Methylosinus trichosporium OB3b: one gene and its partner. Each later gene encodes a partner of the first gene's protein in a complex. Links are inferred from orthologs where the notes say so. Each region holds a gene or a part of one and is shown in the gene's direction. Other genes may lie near its edges.

Region 1 (14,750 bases):
ACACGGCGACCGGCGTGAGGCGGCGCGTCGTCGTTCCGTCGCCGAGCTGTCCATGCTTGTTGACGCCCTAGCACGAGATCCCGCCGGCGGCGTCCAAGACGCAATTGTGCCACTGGCCCACCGAGAGCGTCGCCTGCCCCGCTCCATAAGGCGACAGCGTCCCCAATCCGAGCGTGACATCGCCATCGGTGAACGTCACCTTGCCGGTCGCCGCGCCGCCGCCGAAGCCATCGACCTCGCCGACGAGCTTCACTGTCTGGCCGAGCTTCGCCGGATTGGGCGAAGTGAGCAGCCGCGTGCGCGACGCGCTCTTGCCGAACGCGGGCGCCGCGAGGACGAGACACAGCGCGACGCAGAACATTTTGAAAGCGCTCATGATCGAAATCCCTCCCTGAATTGAGCGCAGGCTAGACATTTCGCGTGACACGAGCAAGTGCGGCGGAGCCGCCTCGCAAGACCGCCGTTCGATCAAAGACGCCTCTTCACGGAGCGATGGTCTGCGCGCGCGAGCCGCTCGACTGCGAATGCGCCGCATCGCCCGAATAGGTCGCCCGCAGCGTATGCGTTCCGGCGCCGAGCGACTTTGTCAACAAAGGCGCCCGCGTGCGAACGAGGGCCGTGAAATCGGGGATAGGCTTGGGAGCGCGGCGGTTCCTGGTCGTCCCATCGCCGAGTCGCCCGCTCGCATTGAAGCCCCAGCATCTGACGACCCCGGTGACCATCGAGACGCAGGTGTATCCGAATGCCGGCGCGATCGCGGCGACGCCCCGTGTATGGCCGGGCACGGCGACAGGCGTGTCGCGAGTCGTGGTCGTTCTGTCGCCGACTTGGCCGCTGTCGTTGGACCCCCAGCAGAAAAGCGCGCCGTCGCCTTTCAAGGCGCAGGTATGGTACTGTCCGCCGGCGATCGCCACCACGCCGGTCGACAGCGTAGAGACCTCGACCGGCGTCGAGCGGTTCGTCCTCGTGCCGTCGCCGAGCTCGCCCCAGTTGTTGGTGCCCCAGCATTTGACGCCGTGGAGGCTGGTGAGGGCGCAAGCGTGAGAAAATCCCGACGCGATCGCCGCGACGCCGCTCGACAGCCCGGGCACGGCCACGGGAACGGTGCTGTGATTGGTGTAGATGCCCCCCCAGCATTTGACGGAGCCGACGCTGGTCAGCGCGCAACTGTGATGTTGGCCGGCCGAGATCGCGACGACGCCGCTCGAGAGGCCCGACACAGTGACGGGGGTGTGGCGATTTTCTGTGGTCCCGTCGCCGAGCTGGCCGTAATAGTTGCTGCCCCAACATTCGACGCCTCCGACGGCGGTCAGCGCGCAGCTGTGCTGAGATCCCGCCGCGATGGCGACCACGCCGGTCGACAATCCCGAAACGGCGACGGGCTGGTGACGCTCCAAGGTCGTCCCATCGCCGAGCTGGCCGGCATAGTTGACGCCCCAGCATTTGACGCCGCCGACGGTGGTCAGCGCGCAAGAATACGAACCGCCGGCCGATATGGCGACGACGCCGCTCGAAAGACCCGTCACCGCGACCGGGCTCAGGCGCCTCGTCGTCGTCCCGTCTCCGACCTCGCCGGCGGAGTTGCGGCCCCAGCACGCGGCTCCGCCGGCGGATGTCAAGGCGCAGACGTGCCACATGTTCGCCGTCAGCGTCGCCTGTCCCGCGCCGTAAGGCGAGAGCGTCCCGGCGCCGAGCGCGACGTCGCCGTCGGTGAAATTCACCGTCCCCGTCGGCGCGCCGCCGCCGAAACCATCCACCTCGCCGACGAGCTTCACCGTCTGGCCGAGCTTCGCCGGATTGGGCGAAGTGAGCAGCCGCGTGCGCGACGCGCTCTTGGCGAATGCCGGCGCCGCGAGGGCGAGAGACAGGGCCACGCAGAGAATTTTGAAAGCAGTCATGATCGAAATCTCCGCAATGAAGCTAGATGATCGAGGACGCCGAGGCGCGCCCCGAACGAGGTCGGCCGCGCTGCCCCGCCGGAGCCGCCGTCACGGGACGATGGTCTGCGACTGCGCCGCGCTCGACGGGTCATGCGCCGCGTCTCCCGGAAAGCTCGCCTGCAACGTGTGCGCGCCGACGCCGAGCGAGCGCGTCGACAAAAGCGCGCGGCCACGCACAGCGGGAGTCAAGCGAAGGACCGGCGTCGGGGTCGAACGATGCGTATTCGTGCCGTCGCCGATCTGGCCGAAGAAGTTCTGGCCCCAGCATTGAACTGCGCCGGCGCTGGTCAGCGCGCAAGTATGGGAGCCGCCGGCGGCGACGACGCGAACGCCGCTCGAAAGACCCGTCACCGGCCCGGGAATGGGCCGACTGCCCGGCGTCGACGCATCGCCGAGCGCGCCGAACGAGTTCGATCCCCAGCACAGGACGGCGCCCGCGCCGGTCAGCGCGCAAGTGTGATATTCGCCCGCCGAGATGGCGACGACGCCGCTCGAAAGTCCCGACACCGCGACCGGGGTGGAACGATTTTCATAGGTCCCGTCGCCGAGCTGGCCGTCGAAATTGGCTCCCCAGCATAGGACAGCGCCGGCGCTGGTCAGCGCGCAGCTGTGAGCCCCTCCCGCCGAGATGCCGACGACCCCGCTCGAAAGACCCGACACGGCGACGGGCGCCGAGTGGTCCGACGTGGTCCCGTCGCCGATCTGGCCACGGTCATTATAGCCCCAGCATTTGACGGCGCCGGCGCTGGTTGCAGCGCATGTGTGCTCTCTGCCTCCCGTGATCGCGACGACGCCGCTCGAAAGGCCCGCTACGTCGACCGGCGTTCGGCGGCTCGACGTCGTTCCGTCGCCGAGCTGGCCCTCGGAATTGTACCCCCAGCATTTGGCGGCGCCGGCGCTGGTCAGCGCGCAAGTGTGGACCGCGCCGGCCGCGACGGCGACGACGCCGCTCGAAAGGCCCGACACGCCGACCGGCCTGAGTCGGTCGTTCGACGTCCCATCGCCGAGAATGCCGGAATTGTTGAAACCCCAGCATTTGACGGCGCCGGCGCTGGTCAGCGCGCAGCTGTGCAGAATACCCCCCGTGACCGCGACGATATCGTGCGAGAGCCCCTGCACATCGACCGGCGCGTCTCTTTGCTTGGTCGAGCCGTCGCCGAGCGCGCCGCGGTCGTTCCCGCCCCAGCATCGCGCGCCGCCAGCCGCAGAGACTGCGCAGGCATGCGTCGCTCCCCCGGTCAGGGTCGCCTGCCCCGCGCCGATGCGCGACAGCAGCGCCGCGCCGATGACGACCGCTCCATCGGAAAAGGTCACCTTCCCCGTCGGCCCGAGCCCGCGGCCGTCGACCTCGGCCTGTAGCCGCACGGTCCTCCCTATCTTCGCCGGATCGGGCGAAGCGAGCAGCCGCATGCGCGACGCGCTCTTGGCGAATGCGGGCGCCACGAGGGCGAGGGACAGCGCAGCGGCGCAGACAAATCTGAAAGCGTTCATAATCGAAATCTCCGTCGAATGAGAGGAAGCGGCGGCCGTCACTGGACGATGGTCTGCCATTGCGATCCGCTCGACGGCGTGTGAGTTGCATCGCCCGGAAAGCTCGCCTGCAGCGCATGGTCCCCACACCGAGCGCGCGCGTCGATAGCCGCGCGCGGGCGCGGACGACGGGCGTCAGGCGGGAGACGGGCGTGGGGAGGACTTTGTTTGTCGTGGTTCCGTCGTCGAGTTGGCCGTCATAGTTATAACCCCAGCATTTGGCGCCGCCGATGGTCACCGTGCAGCTATGAACCAATCCGAGCGCGATCACGGCGACTCCGCCGGAAAGATTTGATACGGCGACGGGCGTGTCGTTCCATCGCCGAGCTGGCCCTCGGAATTGTGACCCCAGCATTTGACGGCGCCGGCGCTGGTCAATACGCAACTATGAAGGCCGGTCGCGATCGCGACGATATGGCTCGAATTCCGGCGAACAAGGTCGCCTGCCGCGCTCCCGCGCGCGCCAATTTCGCCGAACCCAAAGACACGGAGCCGTCGGTGAGGCTCACCAAGCCCAACGGGCCGCCGCGGCGGCCGTCGACCTCGGCTTGCAGCAACACCGCCTGGCTTGCCTTCGCCGGATCAGGCAGAGTGACGAGCCGCGCGCGCGACGCGCTTTTTGCGAAAGCCGGCGCGGCGAGCGCGAGAGAAAGGGCTGCGACTGCGAGAAATCGCAAGGCATTCATGTTCGAAACTCCGTTAATCGAGAGGCCCGAGAGAAGCAGCGACGAGCCGGCGTCACGGGACGACGGTCAGCGACTGCGTTCCGCTAGACGGCGTATGCGCCGCATCGCCGGGATAGCTCGCCTGCACCGCATGCGTCCCGACGGCGAGCGAGTTGGTCAGCAGATGCCCCCGCGCGCGGACGAGCGCCGTGAAACCAGGAATCGGCTTGGGCGCGAGGCGGCGGCGCTGAAACGTTCCGTCGCCGAGCTGACCCAGCCCGTCGCTGCCCCAGCATCTGACGACCCCGGAGCTGATCGTCACACAGGTGTGATCGGAGCCCAGCGCGATCGCAACGACGCCTCGTGTGTGGCCAGGCACTGCGACGGGCGTCGTCCGATTTGTCATCGTCCTGTCGCCGAGCACACCGTCTTGATTGGATCCCCAGCACAGGACAGCGCCGTTGCCCTTGAGCGCGCAGTTATGATTGCTGCCCGTTGCGATCGCGACGACGCCGCTCGTCAAACCTGACACTACGACCGGGGTGTGACGGGTCGTCGTCGTTCCGTCGCCGATCTGACCGTTGGAGTTGTCGCCCCAGCAAACGACGGCGCCGGCCTTGGTCAGCGCGCAGCTGTGGCCCCAGCCCGCCGTGATCGCGACGACGCCGCTCGAGAGGCTCGGCACGGCGACGGGCGTCGCGCGATTCGCCGTCGTCCCATCGCCGAGCTGGCCGTGGGAATTAGAGCCCCAGCACTTTACGGCGCCGGCGGTGGCGAGCGCGCAACTGTGCTGGTTTCCGCCAGCGATGGCGACGACGCCGCTCCGAAGCCCTGTCACGCCAATGGGGGTGCGATGATAGGTCGGCGTTCCGGCGCCGAGCTGCCCCGCGACATTCGAACCCCAGCATTTCACCGCGCCGACGCTGGTCAACGCGCAGCTGTGGACGTCGCCGGATGCGATCGCAACGACGCCGCTCGAAAGACGCGTCACGACGCCCGGCGCAGACCGGTTCGGATAAGTCCCGTCGCCGAGCTGCCCGACTTGATTCCAGCCCCAGCATTCGACGGCGCCGGCGCTGGTCAACGCGCAGCTGTGGCCATCGCCCATCGAGATCGCGACGATGTCGCTCGGCAAACCCGACACCGAGACGGGACTGCTTCGGCGGACCATTGTTCCGTCGCCGAGCTGGCCATAATCGTTTCGACCCCAGCAGCTCACGCCGCCTGCCGCAGGCAAGGCGCAACTGTGCTGACCGCCCATCGACAAAGTCGCCTGCCCCGCGCCATAGGGCGACAGCGGCCCCGCGCCGAGCGTGATCGCGCCGTCGGCAAAGCCCACCGTTCCCGTCGGCGCACCGCCGAGCCCGTCGACCTCGCCGACGAGCTTCACCGTCTGGCCGAGCTTCGTCGGATTGGGCCGAGACAAGAGCCGCGTGCGCGACGCGCTCTCGGCGAATGCGGGCGCCGCGAGGGCGAGAGACAAAATCGCGGCAGCAACAAATCGGAAAGCGCTCATGATCGAAAACTCCGTGAAAAGCGAGAAGAGCGGCATGATCTGGCGGCTCGACGCGTTCGGACCGGCCTATCCGTTCGGCCGTCAAGGGACGACGAAGTGCGTATGCAGCCGGCTCGACGGGCCATGCGCTCCTTCACCCGGATAGCTCGCCTGCAGCCGATGCGTCCCGACGGCCGGAGCCGCCGTGACAGACAGAGCGATGCACAAAATTTTGAAACAACTCATGATGAAGCCTCCGCAACGTCAACGGAGGCTAGGAAATCGTCCTGTCGTGAACAAGCTTCGACCCCGGTTCGGCCCCGCGCTCTAACGACGCACCTCTCGGCCGCCGCTCGCGGCGGAGCGCCGCATTCGCTTTTGTTTCACGGCCGAGCGGCGCGCCGAGCCAGCGTCACGGGACGATGCTGTGCGACTGCGATCCGCTCGACGCCGAATGCGCGGCGTCGCCCGGAAAGCTCGCTTGCAGCGTATGCGACCCGACGGCGAGCGAATTGGTCAGCATGGACGCCCGCGCACGGATCAGCGCCGTGAAGCCGGGAATCGGCGCCGGGGCGAGACGGTTCTTGAACGTTCCGTCGCCGAGCTCGCCATGCCAGTTGTTACCCCAGCATCGGACGATCCCGCCGCCGACCGAAACGCAGCTATGATCGCCGCCCAGCGCGATCGCGAGCACGCCTCTCGTATGGCCGGGCACGGAAACGGGCGTGGCGCGATGCGTCGTCGTCCTGTCGCCGACCTGGCCGAAGTAGTTGCGCCCCCAGCACCAGAGCCCGCCGTCGCCTTTCAGCGCGCAATTATGACCGTAGCCGGCCGCGAGCGCGACGACGCCGCTCGAGAGGCCAGACACGGCCACCGGGGTGATGCGAGTCGTCGTCGTCCCGTCGCCGACCTGGCCATAGTAGTTGTAGCCCCAACATTTGACGGCATGGGCGCTGGTCACCGCGCAAGTATGGACCCCTCCGGCCATGATCGCGGCGACGCCACCCGCAAGACCGGTAACGGCGACAGGCTTACTACGCTCCGTCGTCGTCCCGTCGCCGAGCTGGCCTCGGTGATTTTGACCCCAGCATCGTGCGGCGCCGCCTCTCATCACCGCGCAACTGTGATTGTCGCCCGCCGTGATCGAGACGACGCCGCTCGAAAGCCCCCAGGCGCCGACCGGCGTGAGACGATTCACATAGTAATTCTCCACTCCATCGCCGAGTTGACCGAGTCCGTCCCAACCCCAGCAAAGGACGGCGCCCGCGCTGGTCAGGGCGCAATTGTGGAATTGGCCCGCCGCGATCGCGACGACCCCGCTCGAAAGACCCGATACGGCGACCGGCGTCAGACGATTCGTCATCGTCCCATCGCCGATCTGACCATTGGCGTTCGAGCCCCAGCAGAGCACGGCGCCCGCGACCGTCAGCGCGCAGGCATGCAACGCTCCTGTCGTGATCGCGACGACGCCGCCGGACAGGCCGGACACCGCGACCGGTGAAGGTCGATCCGTCGTCGTCCCGTCGCCGACTGCGCCGAATTCATTATAGCCCCAGCACATGACGCCGCCGACGCTGGTCAGCGCGCAAGCCGACGCCAGCGTCGCCTGCCCGGCGCCAAAGGCCGACAGCGTTCCCGCGCCCAGCGCGACGCCGCCTTCGGAAAAGCTCACCGTCCCCGTCGGCGCGCCGCCGCCGAGGCCATCGACCTCGGCGATGAGCTTCACCGCGAGGCCGGCTTTCGAAGAACCGGGCTGGGCCATGAGCCGCGTGCGCGACGCGCTCGCTGCGACGGCGGGCGCGGCGAGGGAAAGAGAGAGGATCGCGACGGCGAGCCACCGAGGCGCCGCGGCCGCGACGACCCCCGACATGCACGAAATTGTGAAAAAACTCATGACAAAGCCTCCCCCTATGCAACGGAGGCTAGAAAATAGCACTGTCGTGAACAAGCTGTGAACCCGGTTTGGCCCCGTGCTCTAACGACGCACTCGGTGCGCCGAGCCTGTGCTATGCCGCATCCCCTCCTTTCGCCCGCCATTTCTCTCGCTTTCCGCCCTGAAGCGGCTAAAGGAGACGCTCGCATTGGCCTCGGACCGGACATGTTCGCACAAGACAAGCTCGACCTCATTCTCCGCCGCCACGATGAGATCGGCGCCAGGCTCGCCGCCGGGCCGGACGCCGCGAGCTTCGTCGCGCTGTCGCGCGAGCTCGCCACGCTGGACGATGTGGTCGCCAGAATCAGGACCTGGCGCGCGACCAGCGCCGAGATCGCCGGCCTCGGCGAGATGCTGGCCGATCCTGCGCTCGAGCCCGAGATGCGCGCCTTCGTCGAGGGCGAGCTCGACGCGGCCGAAAGCGCGCTCGCGAGCGCCGAGCAGGAGTTGAAGCTCGCGCTGCTGCCGAAGGATTCGGCCGACGAGAAGGGCGTCATTCTCGAGGTGCGCGCGGGAACGGGCGGCGACGAGGCCGCGCTCTTCGCCGGCGATCTCTTCCGCGCCTATCAGAAATACGCCGGCGTCAAAGGCTGGGGCGTCGAGATTCTCTCGGCGAGCGAGGGCGCGCTCGGCGGCTATAAGGAAATCGTCGCCGAGATCTCTGGACGCGGCGTCTATGCGCGATTGAAATTCGAATCTGGCGTGCATCGCGTGCAGCGCGTGCCGGCGACCGAGACGCAGGGACGCATCCACACATCCGCGGCGACAGTCGCGGTGCTGCCGCAGGCCGAGGAAGTCGATGTCGCCATCGACGACAAGGATCTGCAGATCGAGACCATGCGCTCCGGCGGCGCCGGCGGCCAGCATGTGAACAAGACCGAATCGGCGATCCGCATCACGCATCTGCCCTCGGGAATAGTGGTGATGATGCAGGAGGAGCGCTCGCAGCATCGCAACAGGGCCAAGGCGATGGAAGTGCTGCGTTCACGCCTCTTCGACGCCGAGCGCCAACGATTGGACAGCGCGCGCGCCGCCGACCGCAAGGCGCAGGTCGGCTCGGGCGACCGCTCGGAACGCATCCGCACCTATAATTTTCCGCAAGGCCGCGTCACCGACCATCGCATCAATCTGACGCTGTACAAGCTCGATCGCGTGATCGAGGGCGAGCTCGACGAGATCTTCGACGCGCTGACGACGGATCATCAGGCGAAGCTGCTGGCGCAGAGCGAGGAATGACGTTCCGGGACAAAGGCGAGCCTTGGAGGCTCGCATGGCGAAACCGCGATGTGCGCCGGCGCACATCGCGCGCGGCGAGCCTTTCGTAAGGTCGCGAGGCTCGCCGAGGATGAGCGACGCCATTTCGTTTCACGGAGCGCGACCATGATCAAAACGCTTTTCACCGCAGGCCTGCTGGCCTTCGCCCTCGCGGGCTCGACCCTCTCCGCCGACGCGCACTCGCGCCACTATCATCATGATCATGGCCCCGACGCGGGCGACGTCGCCGCCAGCGCGCTCGGCGCGCTCGCGCTGGACGCGATCACCGATTCCGATTGCTATGTCAGCCGCCGTCCCGTCACCGATCGCTGGGGCAATGTGCGCTATTTCCGCGACGTGACGGTCTGCGACTGAGCGCGCGCGACGGCTCGCCTGCGAAGGGCCGGCGTCCCCGGCCCTTTCTTCGCGCTCGCGGACGCTTGACAGGATCGCGCGCGCCGATTTAACTGCCGCCCCATGACCTTCGTCCCCGCTGCGCCCTTCTATTGGTTTTTCGGCTATCTCGCGCCGGCGGCGAAGGGAGCGATGCGGATGGTCGACTAGAGACCCAGAAGCCCGCGAAAATCCCTGGAGCCGCCAGACCCGCTGGCGGCTTTTTTGCGCCGCCGGCCCCCACAGAAGAGGAGCCGCGCCGTGCCGACCGAAACCGACGATCTGCGCATCGTCAAAATCAAAGAGCTGACCCCGCCCGCCGAGATCATGCGCGAATTGCCGCGCAGCGAGAGCGCGAGCCGCGTCGTCGCTTCCGCCCGCGCCGCGCTGCGCGAGATCCTGCGCGGCCGCGACGACCGTCTCGCCGTCGTCATCGGCCCGTGCTCCATTCACGATGCCGACGCCGCGCTCGATTATGCGCGCCGTCTCGCCGCAGCGCGCGACGAATTTGCCGATCGGCTGCTGATCATCATGCGCGTCTATTTCGAGAAGCCGCGCACCACCGTCGGCTGGAAGGGCCTCATCAACGATCCGCGTCTCGACGGCAGCTTCGACATCGAGACGGGGCTGCGGCTGGCGCGGCGCCTGCTGCTCGAGGTGAATGAGCTCGGCCTGCCGGCGGGCTGCGAATTCCTCGACATGACGACGCCGCAATATACCGCCGATCTCGTCGGCTGGGGCGCGATCGGCGCGCGCACGACCGAGAGCCAGGTGCATCGCGAGCTCGCCTCGGGCCTCTCCTGCCCCATCGGTTTCAAGAACGGCACCGACGGCAATGTGCGCATCGCCGTCGACGCGGCGCTCTCGGCCGCGCAGCCGCATCATTTCCTCGCCGTCACCAAGGACGGGCGCTGCGCCATCGCCGCGACCCGCGGCAATGAGGATTGCCACATCATCCTGCGCGGCGGAAAGACGCCGAACCATGACGCCGTGAGCGTCGCAGCCGCCTGCGCCGAGGCGGAAAAATCCGGCGTCTCGCCCTATGTGATGGTCGACGCCTCACACGCCAACAGCGGCAAGAAGCCGGAGAATCAGCCCCATGTGATCGATGAGCTGGCGCAGCGGATCGAAGCCTGCGAGCGCAGCGTCATCGGCGTGATGATCGAAAGTCATCTCGTCGGGGGGCGTCAAGACCTCGTCGCCGGACGGCCGCTCGTCTATGGGCAGAGCGTCACCGACGGCTGCCTCGACTGGCCGCGATCGCTCGACTGCCTGCGCCGTCTCGCCGAGGCGGTCGAGCGCCGGCGTGCGGCGGCCGGCGCGCAGATCGCGGCGGCGGTCTGACGCCGATGCGGCGCAAATGCGACGATCCGCCGCATCGGCGTCGCGCCGCGGCCATGTGACAGATCCGGGGAGGCCGCAAGACAACCCGCCCCGGAGGCGGGAGGAGTTGACGCAATGGAGATTTCTCTCGAGCAGGCCGTGGAGATCCACGCCCGCGTGCTCACGCATCGGCTCGCCGGCAAAGCTCCGTCGAAGGCGCGCGAGCGCGCGCTCGACCTGCAGCGCGCCGGCGACGACGAAGGGCACGAGGTCTGGCTCAAGGTCGCCGATTCGGCCGAGCGCCTGCTGGACCGGATCGCTGCGGACGAGGCGACGCTGCTTCAGTAGTTTCCACAGGAAAGTCGTCACGAAAGGTCAGTCTCGGAACGCTAGACCGCGCATCGACTCAACGGAGCCGATGCATGACCCTTCTCACGCAATCCCTGGAGCGCTCGGGCCTGCTCGCCGAACCATCGTCGGCGCCCTCGGACGCTCATGCGCGCAGGCTCGACAGCTATCTGCTCAACCGCCATCGCGGCGCGGAGGCGGTGCGCGACATCATCCTCGCCGCGCGGCTTCGCCGATCTCGGCTTGCCGCATGTCGCCGCCGATCTCGCCGTGGTGCTGCGCCTGCTGCTGGCGAAATGTCCCGAGGCGCGCGGCGAGATCCGCCGACCGCTGGTCTGGGACGACGCCGCCTGAGCAGGGGCTCAGGCGTGCGCCGCCGCCGAGAGCGCTCCGTCCAGCACGGCGAGAACGCGCTCGACCACGGCGTTCTCCGCTTCGAAAAAAGCGCGCTCTTGCCGCTCGAGCTCGTCTCCCTCTTCGGGCTCGCACAGCTCGCGGCGAATGTCGCATAGACGCTCCGCCCGCCGCCGCAGCGTCCCGACGAGCGCTTCCGCATCGCTGCGCGCGAGCGAGAACGTGACGGTCTGCTCCATCTTTCCCTCCTCGAGAGACGAAATAAATGGAGTTGGCGCCATTGCTTCGCAACGCGCCGCGGGCGGGACGCGTTGATATTTCGTGACAGCGCTCCAAGTGGGGCGCAGCTTTCTCGAACACGAGAGGAACGACCAATGGAACGCCGCCAATTCGTCGCCGCCATCGGCGCCGCCGCGGCCGCGGCCTCGGCGAGCCGCGCCTTTGCGCAAACGACGCAAGGTCTCGCGCCGGGCGCGCCTGTGCATCACCATCCGGCGAAATATCACGCGCTGATGGAGACGAGCGCCAAATGCGTGTCGACCGGCAATGAGTGCCTGCGCCATTGCTTCGGCATGCTGTCGATGAACGACACCAGCATGGCCGACTGCACCAAGGCCTCCTATGATCTCGTCGCCGCCTGCGCGGCGCTGGAGACGCTGTCGGCGGTCAACTCGTCGGCGACGCCGGCGCTCGCCAAGACGGTCTATGACGTGTGCATGGCCTGCAAGAAGGAATGCGACCGCTTCCCGCAATATTCCGAATGCAAGAATTGCGGCGACGCGTGCAAAGCCTGCGCCGACGAATGCCAGCGCGTGTCGAGCTGAACGAAAGACGAGTTGAACGAACGAAAGGACGGGCGGCGCGAGTCGCCCGTTTTCAACCGTCCGCCAGCATCCGCATCGCCGCCTCATGGATGCGGCGATCGCCCACCGCGATGATCGCCCCGCCCTGCGCCGCCGAGCCGCCGTCCCAGGTGGTGACGATTCCTCCCGCGCCTTCGACGATCGGGATCAGCGCGACAATGTCGTAAGGGTTGAGATTGGTCTCGATCACGAGATCGACATGGCCCGCCGCCAGCGCGCAATAAGCATAGCAATCGCCGCCGTAGCGCGAGAGGCGCGTCTTCGCCTCGACGCGGAAGAAGGCGTCGCGCAGGCTCTCATCGATCAGCTTCGGCGAGGTCGTCATCAAGGTGGCGTCTGCGAGGCTCGCGCAGGCGCGCACGCTCAGCTTGCGGCGCTCCTCGGCGGCGGCGGCTTGCTGCGCTTTCCACGCGGGCTCCGCATGGCGGCGCGCCGGCCCGCGCCAATAGGCCGCCTCCCCGTCTCCTGAAAAACGCTCGCGCGTGAACGGCTGATGCATCAGCCCGTAGCAGGGGCGGCCATTATGAGTGAGGCCGATCAACGTGCCCCACAGGGGCAGGCCGCAGATGAAGCTCTTGGTGCCGTCGATCGGATCGAGCACCCAGACATATTCGGCGTCGGCGCGCACATCGCCGAATTCCTCGCCGACGATTCCATGGCTCGGAAAAGCGCTCTCGATGAGCCGCCGCATGGCGATCTCGGCGGCGCGGTCGGCCTCGGTCACCGGATCGAAGACGCCGCCATGGGCCTTGTCCTCCGTCGCGAGGCTGGTGCGGAAGAACGGCAGGATCGCCTCGCCCGAAGCATCGGCGAGACGCTCGACGAATTTCTCGAAATCGACGGCGGACATGCGCTCTCTTTTCCTCGCGGCTGGTCGGCTCTTCGCGGCTATTCGGCGGCGGCGCGCTGCTCGCGCGGTCCGACCGTCTGCGCCAGCAGCCGCGCCAGCTCGCCGAGCCGCGCGACCAGCAGCTCGAACGCGTCATTGCGCGCGAGATCGTTCTCGTCCATGTAGAGATTGCGCGCGATCTCGATCTGCACCGCATGCGAGCCGGCGGCCGGACGGCCGTAATGCTCGGTGATATAGCCGCCCGCATAGGGACGGTTGCGCTGCACGTGATAGCCCCATTGCCGCAGCCGCGCCTCGATGGTCTCGACGATCTCCGCCGAGCAGCTGGCGCCGAAGCGGTCGCCGAGCACGAAATCGGGCTTGCGCTTGTCGCCGCGCGGCGTCTGGCTCTCCTTGGCGACATTCGACGGCATCGAATGGCAATCGACGAGCAGAGCGACGCCGAAGCGGCGCCGCGCGCGCTCCACCAGCCCGCGCAGCGCGGCGTGATAGGGCTTGTGCAGGCTGTCGATGCGGCGCAGCGCCTCGTCGACGCGCAGCCGCTCGGCGTAGATCTCGCGCGCGTCGGCGACGACGCGCGGAATGGTGCCGAGGCCGGCGGCGACCCGCAGCGAGCGCGTGTTGACGAACTCTGGCAGCGCATCCTCGAACATGCGCGGATCGAGCTCATAGGGCTCGCGGTTGAGATCGAGATAGGCGCGCGGGAAATGCGCCTTGATGAGCGGCGCGCCCGCCGTCGGCGCGAGGCCGAACAGCGCATGCACATGCGCATCCTCGGAGCGGCGCAGGCTCGCAATGTCGAGCCGCGAGCTGGCGAGAAAGCCGGCGGGATAGATGTCGCCCGAATGGGGAGAGGAGAAGACCAGCGGGGAGACCAGCTCCTCGGGCTCGATCACCTCGAAAGGCGCGCCGATTCCCGCATCGGGCGACGCGGCGCCGTCCTGCGCCTGCGCGCTATCCTCGTCCTGCAACGGCTCGGAACTCATCGACCTCACCCTCGATCGTTTCGCGCTTGGTCCGTGCTCGCGCTTCGTCCGACCCGGCACCATAGACCGATCGGCTCGGGGATTCCCGAATTTTTATCGATATGCGAAACAAGGGCCAGGGCAAGGCGGCGCGAGCGTCGCCGCGTCTTCTTCGTTTCACCCGATTTTTACCAAAGTGCGTCCTTATGAGGCAAACAGGCGAGGAACGATATGACCGAGAAGATTTCCGCGAAGATCCTTCTGGCGGAGGACGACAACGACATGCGGCGCTTTCTGGTGCGCGCGCTGCAGACGGCCGGATTCGCCGTCAAATCCTTCGACAACGGCCTCGCCGCTTATGACCAGCTGCGGGTGGAGCCTTTCGAGCTGCTGCTCACCGACATCGTCATGCCGGAGATGGACGGCATAGAGCTCGCCCGCCGCGCCACCGAGCTCGATCCCGAGATCAAGGTGATGTTCATCACCGGCTTCGCCGCGGTCGCCCTCAATCCGGACAATCAGGCTCCCCGCCAAGCCAAGATCCTCTCCAAGCCCTTCCATCTTCGCGATCTCGTCAACGAGGTGCAGCGGCTGCTCGCCGCCTGACGCGGCGCCGATGGGCGCGCTTGCTCCTTTGCGCGCATTGCGCTAAGAGCGCCGCAATTCCTGCAGGATGTCGAGGACGAGAGAATGAAAAAGGAAATCCACCCCGAATACCATACGATCAAGGTCGTCATGACCGACGGGTCGGAGTATTTCACCCGCTCGACCTGGGGCTCGGAGGGGGACATCCTCAATCTCGACATCGACCCCAAGACGCATCCGGCCTGGACCGGC
Region 2 (14,961 bases), 3.8 Mb from region 1 along the record:
GAGCTGGTTCACGCCATCGCCGATGTGGGGCAGGTGCGCTTCGGTCACCGCGTCGTCGTCGAGGACGAGAAGGGTCAGCGCAGGAGCTATCGCCTCGTCGGCGAGGACGAGGCCGATCCGTCGAAGGGCCTCATCCCCTATGTCGCGCCTCTCGCCAAGGAGCTGCTGGGCAAGAGCGTCGGCGACAGCGCCGAGGTCGGACGCCACAGCGCGACGATCCTCGACATCGCCTGAACGCGGAAGCGAAGCAATCCATCAGCCGCGTGGCGGAAGCTGGATTGCGTCGCCCGCGCTCGCGCCGGCGTCGGGTCACGCCGCCTTCTTGACGGCGGGCTTGGCCTGCGGCTTCGCGGCAGGTTTCTCGGCGGCGGGCTTCTCGGCGGCGGCCGGCGCGGCGGCCTCCTTCGGCGCCTCGGGCTTGGCCTCCGGCTTCGGCTCCGCCTTGACGATGACCTTGGCGGCCTTCACGGTCGCTTTCGCCTCCGCCTTGGCCGGCGCCTTCGTCTCGGGCTTGGCTTTCGCCTCGGGCTCGGCTTCGGCCTTCACAGGCTTGGCCGGCGCGGCCCCCTTCTTCAGTCGCTTCTTGATCGACGCCCACAGGTCGCGCATCTCCTGCGCCGCGACGCCGTCGGGATGCAGCTCGCTGACCCCGAGACCGAGGCGCGCCGCCTCCTGATAGTCGACGCGCGAGGAGATGAGCGGCGTCAGCAGCGCGCCCATCTCCTGCAGAGTCGCGACACCCTGCTCGACGCGCGAGTTCTGCTGCGCCGGCGGGCATTGATTGAGCAGGAAGGCGTATTCTTTCTTCTTGTCCTTGATGCTCGCGCGGGTGAGCTCGCTCGCCCACAGATCGAAGACATTGGGACGCGCCGGGATGATGCAGAGATCGGCGGCGCGAATGGCGGCGTCGGAATTTTCCGAATCGGCGCCGGGCGCGTCGATGACCACCAGCGTCACGCCCTTCTTCTCGAGCGCGGCGAGCGCCTTGCCGAGCTTGGCGGGCGGCACATGCTCGACCGGCACGTCCGCGGCCTCGCGAGCCTGCGACCATTTGACCAATGATTGCAGCGGATCCAAATCAATGATGAAAACGCGTTCTCCCGCCCGACGGGCGGCGACGGCGATGCTGCTGGCGAGCGTGCTCTTTCCGGCTCCGCCCTTTTGCGTGACGAATGCGATGGTGCGCATGCGAGTTGACCTGTGTTGAAAGTTGGGCTCCTACGCAGCCGGGGACGCCACGCAACACAAGGGAGGATCGTGAAATATTAACGCTTCTTCTTAACCTGCGAAAGGTTAATCCCCAGTTAATCGCCTCCGACCATGGTTAAGGTTCCGCAAAGGGGCGGGGATACGAACGACCGCGGCGCCGCCCTTGCGGGCGGGCGGCGCAATTGCGCGAGGAGCTTATGATAGCGCCATGACCGATCTCTTTTCCGCCGCGCCGGGCCGCGACACGCCTCATCCGCTCGCCGATCGTCTGCGGCCGCGGCGCCTCGACGAGGTGGCCGGCCAGGAGCGCCTCGTCGGCCCCGACGGTGCGCTGACGCGAATGATTCGTTCCGGGTCGATCGGCTCGCTGATCTTCTGGGGGCCGCCCGGCACCGGCAAGACGACGGTGGCGCGCCTGCTCGCCCATGAGACCGATCTCGCCTTCGTTCAGATCTCCGCCATCTTCACCGGCGTCGCCGATTTGAAGAAGACCTTCGAGGCGGCGCGCGCGCGCCGCGCCGTGGGCCAGGGGACGCTGCTGTTCGTCGACGAGATTCATCGCTTCAATCGCGCCCAGCAGGATTCCTTCCTGCCGGTGATGGAGGATGGCGCGGTCACGCTGATCGGCGCGACGACGGAGAATCCCTCGTTCGAGCTCAACGCCGCGCTTCTCTCTCGCGCGCGCGTGCTGACGTTCGAGCGATTGGACGCCGCGGCGATCGAGAAGCTTTTGGCGCGCGCCGAGCAGACGGAGAATCGGCCGCTGCCGCTCGACGCCGAGGCGCGCGCAGCGCTGATCGCCATGGCCGACGGCGACGGGCGCGCCGCTCTGACGCTCGCCGAGGACATCTGGCGCGCGGCGGGGGAGGGGGAAGTCTTCGACCGCGCGCGGCTCGCCGAGGTCGTGCAGCGGCGCGCGCCGCTCTACGACAAGGCGCAGGAGGGGCATTACAATCTCATCAGCGCGCTGCACAAATGCGTGCGCGGCTCGGACCCGGACGCGGCGCTCTACTATTTCGCGCGCATGCTCGACGCGGGCGAGGACCCGCTGTTTTTGGCGCGGCGCATCGTGCGCATGGCGGTGGAGGATATCGGGCTCGCCGATCCGCAGGCGCTCGTCGTCGCCAACGCCGCCAAGGACGCCTATGATTTTCTCGGCAGCCCCGAGGGCGAACTGGCGCTGGCCCAGGCGGTGATCTATGTCGCCACTGCGCCCAAATCCAACGCCGGCTATGTGGCCTACAAGGCGGCGCGCCGCGTCGCCGCGGCGGCCGGCTCGCTCATGCCGCCCAAGGTCATTCTCAACGCCCCGACCAAATTGATGAAGGGCGAAGGCTATGGCGATGGCTACGCCTATGACCATGACGAGCCAGAGGCGTTTTCCGGCCAGGATTATTGGCCCGAGAAGCTCGGCCGCCAGACATTCTACCGGCCGGTGGAGCGCGGCTTCGAGCGTGAGATCGGCAAGCGGCTGGACTATTGGGAGCGCCTGCGCCGAGAGCGGCGGAAGCCTCGATGACAGATCACTCGAAAAAACGTGAGTAGATCGGAGGTTAGATTTTTGCCTCGTCTCTGTGCGGGGCGACCTGAGCGCCTGCGCTCGGTTATGGTGTGAATTCAAATCAATAATGTGAATATTCACTGTAGCAGAATTGCCACAACTGGGCGCGAAATCATCCCCAAGGCGAGTATCGCGGCTGTAGAGCGTTGACGTAGCCGTTGGCCGGGCGTACTCCGCGTCGGATCGATGAAACGCCGAGTGGCTGATTGATTCGCTTGTCGCGCCGCTCCGATAATGGAGGGAATTATGAAAACGCTGTCTGCTCTCAGCATGATCACGCTGGGTTTCGCCGTCTCGTCGGCCTCTGCCGCCGACCTTCCGTCCGCGAAAGCTCCGGTCGCTTTTGTCGAGCCGGCTCCCGCGTTCACCTGGACCGGCGTCTATGCGGGTTTGAATATCGGCTATGGTTGGAGCGAGAAGCAGTCGATCGCCGGCACGGTGAGCGCCGCAGGAACTCCGATCGCCTTTTGGTCCTTTCCGTCGAGCGCGGTCGACGGCGTCCTCGGCGGAGGCCAGATCGGCTATAATCGCCAGTTTGCGGGAACCAGTTTCGTCGTCGGCCTCGAAGCAGATTTCCGCGGCGCTGGCGTGAACGGCTATTCGAACGGCTTCGGCCCGACAAATCAATTCGGCTACACGCCGTTCGTCAACGCGCGGCAGCAGCTCGATTGGTTCGGCACCGTTCGCGGCCGCTTGGGCTACGCGGTCGCGCCCACTCTGCTCGTCTATGGCACGGGCGGCTTCGCATATGGCGGCTATCGCGCCACTTATTCCGGCGGCGCGGTGGGCGTCCCGGTGACCGTCTCTGTTTCCAACAGCGATGTGCGCACCGGCTGGACGGCCGGCGGCGGCGTCGAATGGGCGTTCCTGCCGCGCTGGTCCGCCAAGGTCGAGTATCTTTATACCGAGCTCGAGCGCGGTCACGACGCCTCCTACGCGCTTCTGGGCCTCGTCGCCAATCAAGTCGGCGTCCAGAATCGCTTCCACACGATCAGCGCTGGCGTAAACTATCACTTCGATCTGTTTGGAGCGCCGCCAGCCCCGGTCGTCGCGAGATACTGATCACCGCTTGCAGCTACAGCGAAAAAGCCCGGAGCTTTGCGCCGGGCTTTTTTCTTGCGCGTTGCTTCCCGCGCTTCGCACGTCAATCGGAGCGCACCACCTCGAACTTGCGCTGCAACACTGTCAGCACGCGCGCGAGGTCATGGCCGCGGCGCATCACGAGGCCGCTCGCGGCGACGACGCTGTAGGCGCCTTGCCGCCGGCCGAGCTCCGGGTCTTTCTCGACGCGATAGAGCGGCGCCTCGCTGGCGCGGCGGAAGATCGAGAACACCGCCTTGGCGGGAGAGAAATCAATGGCGTAATCCCGCCATTCTCCGGCCGCGACCTTGGCGCCATATAGATCGAAGAGGACGCGCAGCTCACGCCGATCGAAGGAGACGACCTGCGGCGCCTCCCGCCGCGAGGGGGCGCTTCTGTCCGAATTATTCGCGCGACCCGCCACCACGGCGAACGGGCCGCGCCGCCCGCTCGGATCCGTCGTCTCCATCTCGTTCATGCCGGTCCCTCTTCAGAACCCCATGATTGCGCGGGCGCGCGGCGAGAGCAAGCGCATTTGTGACGGGTCTGCGACGCCCCGGCTCGGCCGGAGCGACGAATTCACATTTTCGCCCCTATCGAGCCCCTTGCGCGCCAAAGGGAGCGACCAATATTCCGATCATTGCCTCGACAGGCTCGGAACGCGGTCTTCCGGAATTCGTCAGCCCCCCAGCCCCCCGGAAGGGCGTCGGTTCGAGTAGTATGAGTTCGTGGCGATGGACGGGCCGGCCGAGCGACGCTCGCGCCGGCCCGTCTTGTTTTCGGCGCTTCCGCCGCCTTGCAACTCGTGGATCGATCGCCGATATGAGCGTCGCGCTCCGCTCGCGCCGGCCGGCCGGCCGGGCGGGAGCGCGCATTGCCGATCGACGAAGGCATTGCCGATCGACGAAGACTTGGCGCGCCCATGCGCCGCGCGGCGGCGACGACGGGCGAAGCGCGAAAATTGGAGACGATCCCCGTGAGCGATCACGACGAAACCACCACGATCGATGCGACGAAGAGCGATCACGGTTTTCAGGCCGATGTCGCGCGCCTGCTCGAGCTCATGACTCACTCGGTCTATTCCGAGCGCGATATTTTTCTCCGCGAGCTCGTGTCCAATGCCGCCGACGCCATCGAGAAGCTGCGCCATGACGCGCTGTCCGACGAAGCGCTCGCCGCGAAGGCCGCGGCGCCGCTCGTCACCATCTCCATCGACAAGGACGCGCGCACGCTCACCGTCGCCGACAATGGCGTCGGCATGTCGCGCGAGGATCTCGTCGCCGCGCTCGGCACCATCGCCAGCTCCGGCACGCGCGCCTTTCTCGACGATCTCGAGAAGAAAGGCGGCGAGAAGAGCGCTTCGCTGATCGGCCGTTTCGGCATCGGCTTCTATTCGGCCTTCATGGTCGCCGAGAAGGTCGAGGTGGCGACGCGCCGGGCCGGCGCGAGCGACGCGTTTCTCTGGACCTCGGACGGCAAGGGTTCGTTTCAGATTTCATCGCTGCCGCTCGCCGACGCGCCCGATCCGGGAACGCGCGTGACCCTGCATTTGAACGCGGAATCGGACGAGTTCCTCGCGCCTTCGCGCATAGAGGAGATTTTGCGCGAGCATTCGGGCGCGATTCCCATTCCGATCGATCTCGTCGAGGCGCCGGGCGCGGAGCCGCGCCGTCTCACCGACGGCTCGGCGCTGTGGACGCGATCCAAATCCGAGATCACCGAAAAGGAATATGAGGATTTCTATCAGCAGCTCTCGGGACAGTTCGACGCGCCGGCGTTGACCGTGCATTGGCGCGCCGAGGGGCGCATCGAATATACGGTGCTCGCCTTCGCGCCCGGCTCGCGGCCTTACGATCTCTTCGATCCCGCGCGCAAGAGCCGGACCAAGCTCTATGTGCGCCGCGTGCTGATCTCGCGCGAGATCGATCTGCTGCCGCCGTGGCTGCGCTTCATGCGTCTCGTCGTCGACAGCGCCGATCTGCCGCTCAACGTGTCGCGCGAGATGGTGCAGAATAATCCGCTGCTCGACGCCATGCGCAAGGCCATCTCCACGCGCATCGTCAAGGAGCTCACCGACCTCGCGACGAAAGACGCGGAGAAATTCGCGTCCTTGTGGAAGAATTTCGGGGCGGTGATCAAGGAGGGCCTTCACGAGGATCCGCAGCGGCGCGACGAGATTTTCGCCATCGCGCGCTTCTCCAGCCTGCTGCATCCCGATGGCGATCTGTCGTTGAAGGATTATGTCGCGAGCCTCAAGCCCAATCAGACGGCGATCTATTACATCACCGGCGACGACAAGAAGCGCCTCGCCGCCAGCCCGCAGCTCGAGGCGTTTCGCGCCAAGGGCGTCGATGTGCTGCTGCTCGACGAGGCGGTCGACAGCTTCTGGGTGACGAGCGCGCTCGGCTTCGACGGCAAGCCGTTCAAATCGGCGACGCAGGGCAAGGCCGACATCGACTCCATTCCGACTCCCGAAGGCGCCGCCGAGCCGCCGCCGGCGGAAGCGACTTCCGAGGTCGCTCTGCTCACCGCGATGATGAAGGAGACGCTCGGCGAGCATGTCGACGACGTGCGCGTGTCGACGCGTCTGCGCGAGAGCGCGGCCTGTCTCGTCGCGCCCGATCACGGCTTCGATCTGCAGCTCGCGCGCATGCTCGCGGAGAGCGGCAAGGGTCTGCTCGGCAAGCCGGTGCTGGAGATCAATCCGGGTCACGAGGTCGTCGTCGCGCTGGCGAAGAAGTCCAAGGCCGATCGCGCCAGCGCCGAGGACGGCTTCTGGCTGCTGCTCGACACGGCGCGCATCGCCGACGGCGAAGCGCCGCTCGACGCCGGCGCCTTCGCGAAGCGCGTGACGGCGCTGCTGGCCAAGACGGTGTGCAAGACCGAGTGATGGACGCAGCTTCACCCGCTCTCGGGGAGACGCGCGCGGCGGCGCTCGACCGCGTCGCCTCGCTCCTCGAGAAGAATGGCGTGGAGGAGCCGCGTCGCGACGCGCGCGCGCTGCTGCTCGCGGCGGGAGAGATGACGGCCGCCGATCTTCTGCTCGAGCCGCATGCGCGTCTCTCGCCGTGCGTGCAACGCCGGCTCGATGATTTCGCACGCCGGCGCGCCGCGCGCGAGCCGGTGACGCGCATCCTGGGCGCGCGCGGATTTTGGACGCAGGACCTCGTCGTCGCGCCCGATGTGCTCGATCCGCGCGCCGACACCGAGACGCTCGTCGCGCTGGCGCTCGATCTGTTGCGCGAGCGTCGAAACGATGCGCTCACAATTCTCGATCTCGGCGTCGGCTCGGGCGCGATCACCTGCGCGCTCTTGTCCGAGCTGCCGCAGGCGCGCGCAGTCGGCGTCGATCTTTCGGGAGAGGCTTGCGCGGCCGCTTCCGTCAATATCGCGCGTTGCGGCATCGCCGCGCGCGCGACCATCCTGCGTGGGCGATGGGCGCAGGCGCTCGAGACGCGTTTCGATCTCGTCGTGTCGAATCCGCCCTATGTCGCGAGCGGCGAGATCGCGACGCTCGCGCCCGAGGTGAGGCTTCACGATCCCTCGCTCGCGCTCGACGGCGGCGCGGACGGACTCGCATGTTATCGTGAGATCATCGCCGATCTGCCGCGCATATTGGCGCCGCACGCGCTCGCGGTGCTGGAGGCGGGAGCGGGGCAGGCGGCGTCGATCGCCGCGTTGCTCGAAGCGGCCGGCCTCGAGATCGCCGAAATTCGCGAGGATTTTGCTGGTTGCGAGCGCGCCGTCGCCGCGCGCCGCCGAGACCGAAGCCGGTGGGAGGATCGCGAATTCCGCGCGCGGTGACGAAAAGCGCGAGCGGGGGACGTGACAAATTCGCTACACTCCCTATTTAAATGCGCGAGGGCGCGATCTCTCGCTTGGCGGGAGGAGGGGGCTAGATTATAGTCCTTCTCGATTGAACGCCGATTTCACGGGACGAGACGCAATGCGAATCGCTCGTCACTCGCCGGAGCGCAGATCAACTCGGAAGCGCCCTTAACGGAACAAGCGGCTCGATCGTCGAGAATCCCGGCTCTGGTCTGAACAGGGCGGTCGAGGCTCCGAATCGAGCTGATCTGAAGTGCAGCGCGTTCAGGCGGCGGAGTGGAGCCGGACGGGCTTCTCGACAGACGCAGAACGCCGCGCGAGCGTCGCGGCGTCGAGGGAGCCGCAGTCCGCGTCAATGGACGCGGCGCAAGCTCGCAAGAGTTCGTCTCGAACGGGCGGGAAGCGTTTTCGTCTCGAAACGGACTCAAACGCCGGCGTTGCAGCCGGCGCTCGCCAGGGGATTGCGACGAGGCGCGGGCGCGCATTGCGCTGCGTCTTCGCGTGATCGCTCTCCGGGGGCGCGCTCGCGCGGCGAGACGCGAGCGAATGAAGCCGCCGATGGCCTCCTCGCGCGACCACGTCCAAGCGTGCGTCCGGTCGCGTGATTTTGCGGTCGCGTAATCAGCGGTCGCGTATTTGCGCTCTACCGACATGACGGGATGAAACGGCGACGCCCATGCAGAACAGCGACGGACCTTCTCGAGGATATTCGATGAGACCTGGACAGAACAAGCGTATCCGCGGCCGCAGCAATCGCAAGGGGCCCAACCCCCTGACGCGGTCCTACGAGTCGAATGGCCCCGATGTGAAGATTCGCGGAACGGCGCAGCATATCGCCGAGAAATATCTGCAGCTCGCGCGTGATGCGCAGTCGTCCAGCGATACGATCATGGCCGAGAGCCTGCTGCAGCACGCCGAGCATTATTTCCGCCTCATCGCCGCGGCTCAGGCGGCGCAGCAGCCGAATGGCTTCGGACGCTCCTTCGAGTCGGAAGCCGATGTGGATGACGACGACGATCTCGGCGGAGCGCAGGACCGGTTCGCGCCGCTCTCGGAGCGGCTGCCGCAGCCGGTCGCCTATCAGCCGCAGCCTTATGCGCCGGCCCCCTATCAGCAGCAGCAGCCGCCCGCGCAGCAGCCGCATTTCAATCCGCCGCCGCAATTCGGTCAGCAGCCTCAGCCTTTCGAGGAGCGCCCGATCGGCGGCGGCGAGGCTCCGCCCCGCTACGAACGCCAGCCACGCCAGGACCGCAACTTCCGCGACCGCAGCGGCCGCAACGATCGCGATCGCGGCGGCGAGCGCAACGCCGATGCGGGCGGCGAGCGCTTCGATCGTAATCGCGACAATCGGGACAATCGGGACAATCGCCGCTTTCAGCCGCGGCCGCAGCCGGCGCCGGTCGCCGACGAGCAGCCTGCGGGTCTGCCCTCCTTCATCACGGCGCCGACGCCGATCCGCGCCGCGGGCGCCGACGAGCCCGCCGATACTTTTGCGCGCGCCGAGCGCACCGCCGTGCGCGAGCATGAGGAGGCCGCCGCCGGCTTTCATCTGAACTCGCGTCGCCGCCGTCGTCCGCGCGCGGGCGCCGAGGAGGCGAATGGCAATGTCGCGGTGTCGACCGGCGACGAGCCGGCGACGCAAACCGGCGAGCTGCCGCTCGGCGATTGATATTCGACGGCGACGCCGACCCTCTCCCCGCTTGCGGAGAGAGGGTCGGCGTCCTTGTCTACAAGCGCGCTGGCGGCCGTCTGATAGCTTCCGCCGTGCCGAAGCCGCCGGCGATCGCCTCGAGAATATCGGCGTCGGTCACGATCCCCTGGAAGCGCTCGAATTCGTCGAGGGCCAGCGCGCCACATCGAGCGCATCGGCCGAATCGGGGACGATCGGCGCGGGGCGCAGGTCGTGTTCCTGCTCGACGCCTCGGGACGCGCGCTGAGGCGCGCTCGGCCATGGCGCGCGCCATTCACCAGGATCAGGGCGACGACGATCGCCAGTTCGGTCATCGGCATGCGCGAAGCATTTCCGTGACGCCTCTCGAGGCGAGCCTCGAGGCTCGCTTTCCGCAATCTGCTCGAACGATGCGCAAAAACCTCGCGCTCCAGTTCGTCGCACCCTCTTTCCGGCGCCGACGCGCCTTCCCATATCGGCCTCCAGCGGTCGCCGAGAGGGGCCGGTTTCACGCCATATGTGACGGGGAGGCGCGCCGATTCGCGGCGTCTCGCCGGTCGGAGGGGTCATATGAATTTCGACAAATATACGACGCGCGCCCAGGGCTTCGTGCAGGCGGCGCTGTCGCTGGCGACGCGCGAGGGCAATCCGCAGCTGCAGCCCGAGCATGTGCTCAAAGTGCTGCTCGACGACGAGCAGGGCCTTTCCGCAGGGCTGATCGACCGCGCGGGCGGACGCTCGCGCGAGGCGCTGGCGAAGACGGAAGCCGCGCTCGCCAAGCTGCCGAAAGTCTCGGGCGGCGGCGCCGGACAGCCGCAGCTCGCACAAGCGACGGCGCGGCTCTTCGACAATGCCGAGAAGATCGCACAGAAGGCCGGCGATTCCTATGTCACGGTCGAGCGCCTGTTGCTCGCCATCGCGCTCGAGAAGGGAACCGAGGCGGCGCGCATTCTGAGCGAGTCCGGCGTGACGCCGCAGACGCTGAGCGCCACGATCGAGGATCTGCGCAAGGGCCGCACCGCCGATTCCTCCTCGGCCGAGAGCGCCTATGACGCGCTGAAGAAATATGCGCGCGATCTCACCGAGGCGGCGCGCGAGGGCAAGCTCGATCCCGTCATCGGCCGCGACGAGGAGATTCGCCGCACCATTCAGGTGCTGTCGCGGCGCACCAAGAACAATCCGGTGTTGATCGGCGAGCCCGGCGTCGGCAAGACGGCGATCGTCGAAGGTCTGGCGTTGCGCATCGTCAATGGCGACGTGCCGGAATCGCTCGAGGACAAGAAGTTGCTGGCGCTCGACATGGGCGCGCTGATCGCCGGCGCGAAATATCGCGGCGAGTTCGAAGAGCGCTTGAAGGCGGTGCTGAGCGAGATCACCGCTGCGCAGGGCGGAATCATTCTGTTCATCGACGAGATGCACACGCTGGTCGGCGCCGGCAAGGCCGATGGCGCGATGGACGCGTCCAATCTGCTGAAGCCGGCATTGGCGCGCGGCGAATTGCATTGCGTCGGCGCGACCACGCTCGACGAATATCGCAAGCATGTGGAGAAGGACGCAGCGCTGGCGCGACGTTTCCAGCCGGTGTTCGTCAACGAGCCGACGGTCGAGGACACGATCTCCATTCTGCGCGGGCTGAAAGAGAAATATGAGATGCACCATGGCGTGCGCGTCACCGACGGCGCCATCGTCGCGGCGGCGACGCTCTCCAATCGCTACATCTCCGATCGCTTCCTGCCCGATAAGGCCATCGACCTCGTCGACGAGGCGGGCTCGCGCCTGCGCATGCAGATCGATTCCAAGCCCGAGGAGCTGGACGAGCTCGATCGCCGCATCATTCAGCTGCGCATCGAGCAGGAGGCGCTGCGCAAGGAGACGGACGCCGCGTCGAAGGACCGGCTCGCGAAATTGGAGACCGAGCTCGCCGAGTTGAGCGAAAAATCGGCCGCGCTGACGCAGCGCTGGAAATCCGAAAAGGACAAGCTCGGCCAGGCGCAAAAATATAAGGAGCAGTTGGAGACGGCGCGCAACGAGCTGGCGCAGGCTCAGCGCCGCGGCGAGTTCCAGCGCGCCGGCGAGCTCACCTATGGCGTCATTCCCGATCTCGAGCGCAAGCTCGCCTCGAGCGAGAAGGAAGGCGCGCAGAAAATGCTCGAGGAGGAGGTGACGCCCGAGCATGTCGCGCAGGTCGTCTCGCGCTGGACCGGCATTCCAGTCGACAAGATGCTCGAGGGCGAGCGCGAGAAGCTGCTGTTGATGGAGGACGAGCTGGCGCGCCGCGTCGTCGGGCAGAAGGAGGCGGTCGCCGCCGTCTCGACGGCGGTGCGCCGCGCCCGCGCCGGATTGCAGGATCCCAATCGTCCGATCGGCTCCTTCATTTTTCTCGGGCCGACGGGCGTCGGCAAGACCGAGCTGACCAAGGCGCTCGCGAGCTTCCTCTTCGACGACGAGACGGCGATGGTTCGTCTCGATATGTCGGAATATATGGAGAAGCATTCGGTCGCGCGGCTGATCGGCGCGCCTCCCGGCTATGTCGGTTATGAGGAAGGCGGCGCGCTCACTGAGGCGGTGCGGCGCCGGCCCTATCAGGTCGTGCTGTTCGACGAGATCGAGAAAGCGCATCCGGATGTGTTCAACGTGCTCTTGCAGGTGCTGGACGACGGCCGCCTGACCGACGGCCAGGGCCGCACGGTGGACTTCAAGAACACGCTGATCATCATGACGTCGAACCTTGGTTCCGAGTTCCTGGTGATGCAGCAGGAGGGCGAGGATTCGACCGCCGTGCATGATGAAGTGATGCAGGTGGTGCGCGCGCATTTCCGGCCCGAGTTCCTGAACCGCGTCGACGAGATCGTTCTGTTCCATCGCCTGCGGCGCGAGGATATGGGCGCGATCGTCGACATTCAGCTCGAGCGGCTGCAAAAGCTGCTCGACGATCGCAAGATCGTCCTGCAGCTCGACGAGAAGGCGCGGGCCGTGCTCGCCGCCAAGGGCTATGATCCGGCCTATGGCGCGCGGCCACTGAAGCGCGTGATCCAGAAGGAGTTGCAGGACCCGCTCGCGGAGGCGCTGCTCGCCGGCGACATCGTCGACGGCTCCACCGTGCGTGTGTCGACCGACAGCCAAGGGCTGACGCTGAATGGCCGGCCCATCGGAAGGCGCGGCTTGCGCGCCGAAAAGGCGGCGTGAGTTAATTCTACTTCGTCACGAGAAACCGCAACGTTGGGGGCGGCGTCATCAACTCAGTTGAGGGGTCATTTTGAGGTCCCTCAGCTTTGCGTTGGCGATGACGATGATTTTTCGCATAATTGCGGAAAGGGCGACAATGGGTTTTTTGCCGTTTGCGAGAAGCCTCTTGTAGACGTCGCGCAAGGCAGGATTATGCCTTGCGGCTGACATAGCGGCCATGAACAGCACGCGCTTGACCTCCGGCCTGCCGCCGGTCATGCGGCGGTAGGCGTCTTTTTCACCGCTCTGTCGCGGATGGGGAGCGAGGCCGGCGAGAGAGGCGGCGCGTCGCCGATCACAAGAGCCGAGCTCGGGCATGAGGGCGAGCAAGGCGGCGGCGGTCTTTGCTCCGAGACCGGCCACGCGGCGCAAGGCTTTTTCGGAGCGGCGCAGCTCGTCATGCGCCTCGATCAGAGCGGCGATGTCGGCGTCGATCGCCGCGATCTGAGCATCGAGACAGTCGAGAAGCGCTTTCAAATAGCTCTGCACCGGCTCGGCTCCAGGGGCCTGCGCGCGGTTTGAGAAAGCGGTGCGCTGGACGACGAGATCGCGTCGCGTGAGCGCCAACGCCTGCAACTTTCCGCGGGTTTTGTCGGGCGCCTGCCAGCGGGCGAGCTGGAGATGACGCTCCTGGCCGTAGCGGGCGAGAGCGCGGGCGTCGAGGGCGTCGGTTTTCCCGTGGACGCCCAAGGATCGGATAAAGGCCTTCACTTTTCTGGCGTCGGCGCGGTGGGCCGGGACGCCGGCCGCGAGGAGGGCGGCGAGGAGAGCGGCCTCATAACCACCGGTGGCCTCGCAGACGACCAGGCAGTCGGGATCGAGGGTCGCCGTCCATTCGGCGAGGGCGACGGGATCATTGGCGATGGATTTGCGGCTCTGATCGCGGCTGACGAAAATCTCGATGCGGGCCTTGCCGACGTCGCAACCGATGATACGAGGGGCGGTGGTGGAGATGGACATTCGGGGCTATCCTGAAGGAGCTTATGATTGTCTTCGGGCGTTCGCCTTTCGACGCAGAGGCCCATGCAACTCATCAAGCGTTTCAAAGGAAAGCGGACCGCCGACCATGATGACGACGGACGTCGCGCCCAATTGCGAGACGGTCTGACGGTCCGCGCCTCGGGCCGGGTGGCCACCCGGCCCGAGGCATCCCGCTCACGCGGGACGGCCCTTCATTAACATCTCGCCATCAGACAATTGCGAGGAGCGAAGCGACGAAGCAATCCAGGGGCCGCCCCGCGGCTCTGGATTGCTTCGCTCCGCTCGCAATGACGGCCCCGGCTTCCGTCGACTCACATCGGGGATCGCCACCGCTTTCCGTCGGCGACACATCCAGCGGGGGTTCTGTTTCCATTTCCATTGAAAGCCGAGCCGTGTAGAAGTGACCATTCGGCGCGCGCCGTGAAGTGCATTCGATTTTCAGGAACGGCATATGCGGCACGGCAAGCGGATTTTGCTGGCGACCTTCGGCACGCTCGGCGACATCTATCCGTTCATCGCCATCGCTCATGCGCTGCGTCGGCGCGGGCTCGATGTCGTCATCGCGGCGCCTGAGATGCATAGGGGATCGATCGAGCGCGAAGGGATCGCCTATGCGCGCTTGCGGCCGCACGAGAACGACATTGTCCAGGCGCTCGGCGTCGATCTCGCCGGCGCTTTCCGGATCATGTTGAAGAATCCCTATTTCATCTTGGACGAAATCTATCTTCGCTTCCTCGCCGCAACCTATGAGGATGCTCTGGTCGCGGCGGAGGGAGCGGACGCCATCGTGACGCATAATCTGCTCGTCGGCGCGAATTTGGCCGCGGAGCGTCTCGGTCTTCCGACTGCGAGAGTCGCCCTCGCGCCATTATATGTGCAGTCCGCTGCTGCGCCGTCACTGACTCCGCCGGCGCCCTACATTCTTCGACCGAGGTCGCGGTGGGCGATCACGTTCAATGAAATGGTCCGCTTCGTCATACGGACGGGCGTGAACATGCGGATGAAGCGTTTCCACGCCTTTCGCACAAAGCTCGGCCTGCCGCGTTCGCGCGAGGATTTCTTCCTCGACTTCGGCCGGAAGAACAGCGCGTCGAAAATCTTCGGTCTCTATTCTCCCCGTTTTGCGCCGCGCCCGACGGATGGGCCGGCCAATATGGAGATACCGGGCTTTCCCTTCTATGAACCGCGAGACGAGCGCCGGCGCGGACTCGACGAAGCTTTGCGAAGGTTTCTGTCCTCGGGGAGTGCGCCCATCGTCTTCACCTTGGGGTCGTTCGCTCCGCAGGTCTCGGGCAATTTCTATGACGTCAGCATCGACGCTGCCCGCGCCCTTCGACGACGCGCAGTCTTGCTCGCCGGTCCCAAAGACGCCGAGCGGCTTTCGGCCGCCGTCGGTGCGGACGAATTC

Evidence for each region.
Region 2: the proteins of prfA (region 1) and prmC are in contact, whole or in part, in a crystal structure (PDB 2B3T), measured with the Escherichia coli proteins. The link is inferred for Methylosinus trichosporium OB3b from one-to-one orthologs.

Annotation. Positions count from the first base shown.
Region 1 is NZ_CP023737.1:196,066-210,815, reverse strand. What follows is about bases 6,976-9,763. They hold prfA (peptide chain release factor 1), read left to right. Parts: upstream 6,976-7,728; coding sequence 7,729-8,799; downstream 8,800-9,763. Other genes in these bases: CQW49_RS00980 (3-deoxy-7-phosphoheptulonate synthase), read left to right, coding at 9,472-9,763; CQW49_RS00985 (hypothetical protein), read left to right, coding at 8,944-9,192; CQW49_RS00995 (Alpha-tubulin suppressor and related RCC1 domain-containing protein-like protein), read right to left, coding at 6,976-7,524. Also shown: CQW49_RS25335 (Ig-like domain-containing protein), read right to left, coding at 68-376; CQW49_RS01020 (Ig-like domain repeat protein), read right to left, coding at 483-1,898; CQW49_RS01015 (RCC1 domain-containing protein), read right to left, coding at 1,989-3,431; CQW49_RS26250 (hypothetical protein), read right to left, coding at 3,738-3,848; CQW49_RS01000 (RCC1 domain-containing protein), read right to left, coding at 4,209-5,651; CQW49_RS24250 (hypothetical protein), read right to left, coding at 5,733-5,876; more of CQW49_RS00995, read right to left, coding at 6,043-6,975; more of CQW49_RS00980, read left to right, coding at 9,764-10,554; CQW49_RS00975 (hypothetical protein), read left to right, coding at 10,669-10,881; CQW49_RS00965 (hypothetical protein), read right to left, coding at 11,244-11,474; CQW49_RS00960 (four-helix bundle copper-binding protein), read left to right, coding at 11,610-12,059; hisN (histidinol-phosphatase), read right to left, coding at 12,112-12,948; CQW49_RS00950 (N-formylglutamate amidohydrolase), read right to left, coding at 12,987-13,934; cell cycle two-component system response regulator CpdR, read left to right, coding at 14,145-14,519; rpmE (50S ribosomal protein L31), read left to right, coding at 14,604-14,750. UniProt on the Escherichia coli protein: Peptide chain release factor 1 directs the termination of translation in response to the peptide chain termination codons UAG and UAA.
Region 2 is NZ_CP023737.1:3,990,388-4,005,348, forward strand. What follows is about bases 5,698-8,696. They hold prmC (peptide chain release factor N(5)-glutamine methyltransferase), read left to right. Parts: upstream 5,698-6,739; coding sequence 6,740-7,654; downstream 7,655-8,696. Other genes in these bases: htpG (molecular chaperone HtpG), read left to right, coding at 5,698-6,740; CQW49_RS18935 (DUF4167 domain-containing protein), read left to right, coding at 8,391-8,696. In the rest of the region: transcription elongation factor GreA, read left to right, coding at 1-234; CQW49_RS18900 (ParA family protein), read right to left, coding at 310-1,188; CQW49_RS18905 (replication-associated recombination protein A), read left to right, coding at 1,418-2,728; CQW49_RS18910 (outer membrane protein), read left to right, coding at 3,017-3,832; CQW49_RS18915 (DUF2794 domain-containing protein), read right to left, coding at 3,915-4,328; more of htpG, read left to right, coding at 4,773-5,697; more of CQW49_RS18935, read left to right, coding at 8,697-9,347; ATP-dependent chaperone ClpB, read left to right, coding at 9,918-12,533; CQW49_RS18945 (IS110 family RNA-guided transposase), read right to left, coding at 12,582-13,532; CQW49_RS18950 (glycosyltransferase), read left to right, coding at 14,005-14,961. UniProt on the Escherichia coli protein: Methylates the class 1 translation termination release factors RF1/PrfA and RF2/PrfB on the glutamine residue of the universally conserved GGQ motif, i.e. on 'Gln-235' in RF1 and on 'Gln-252' in RF2.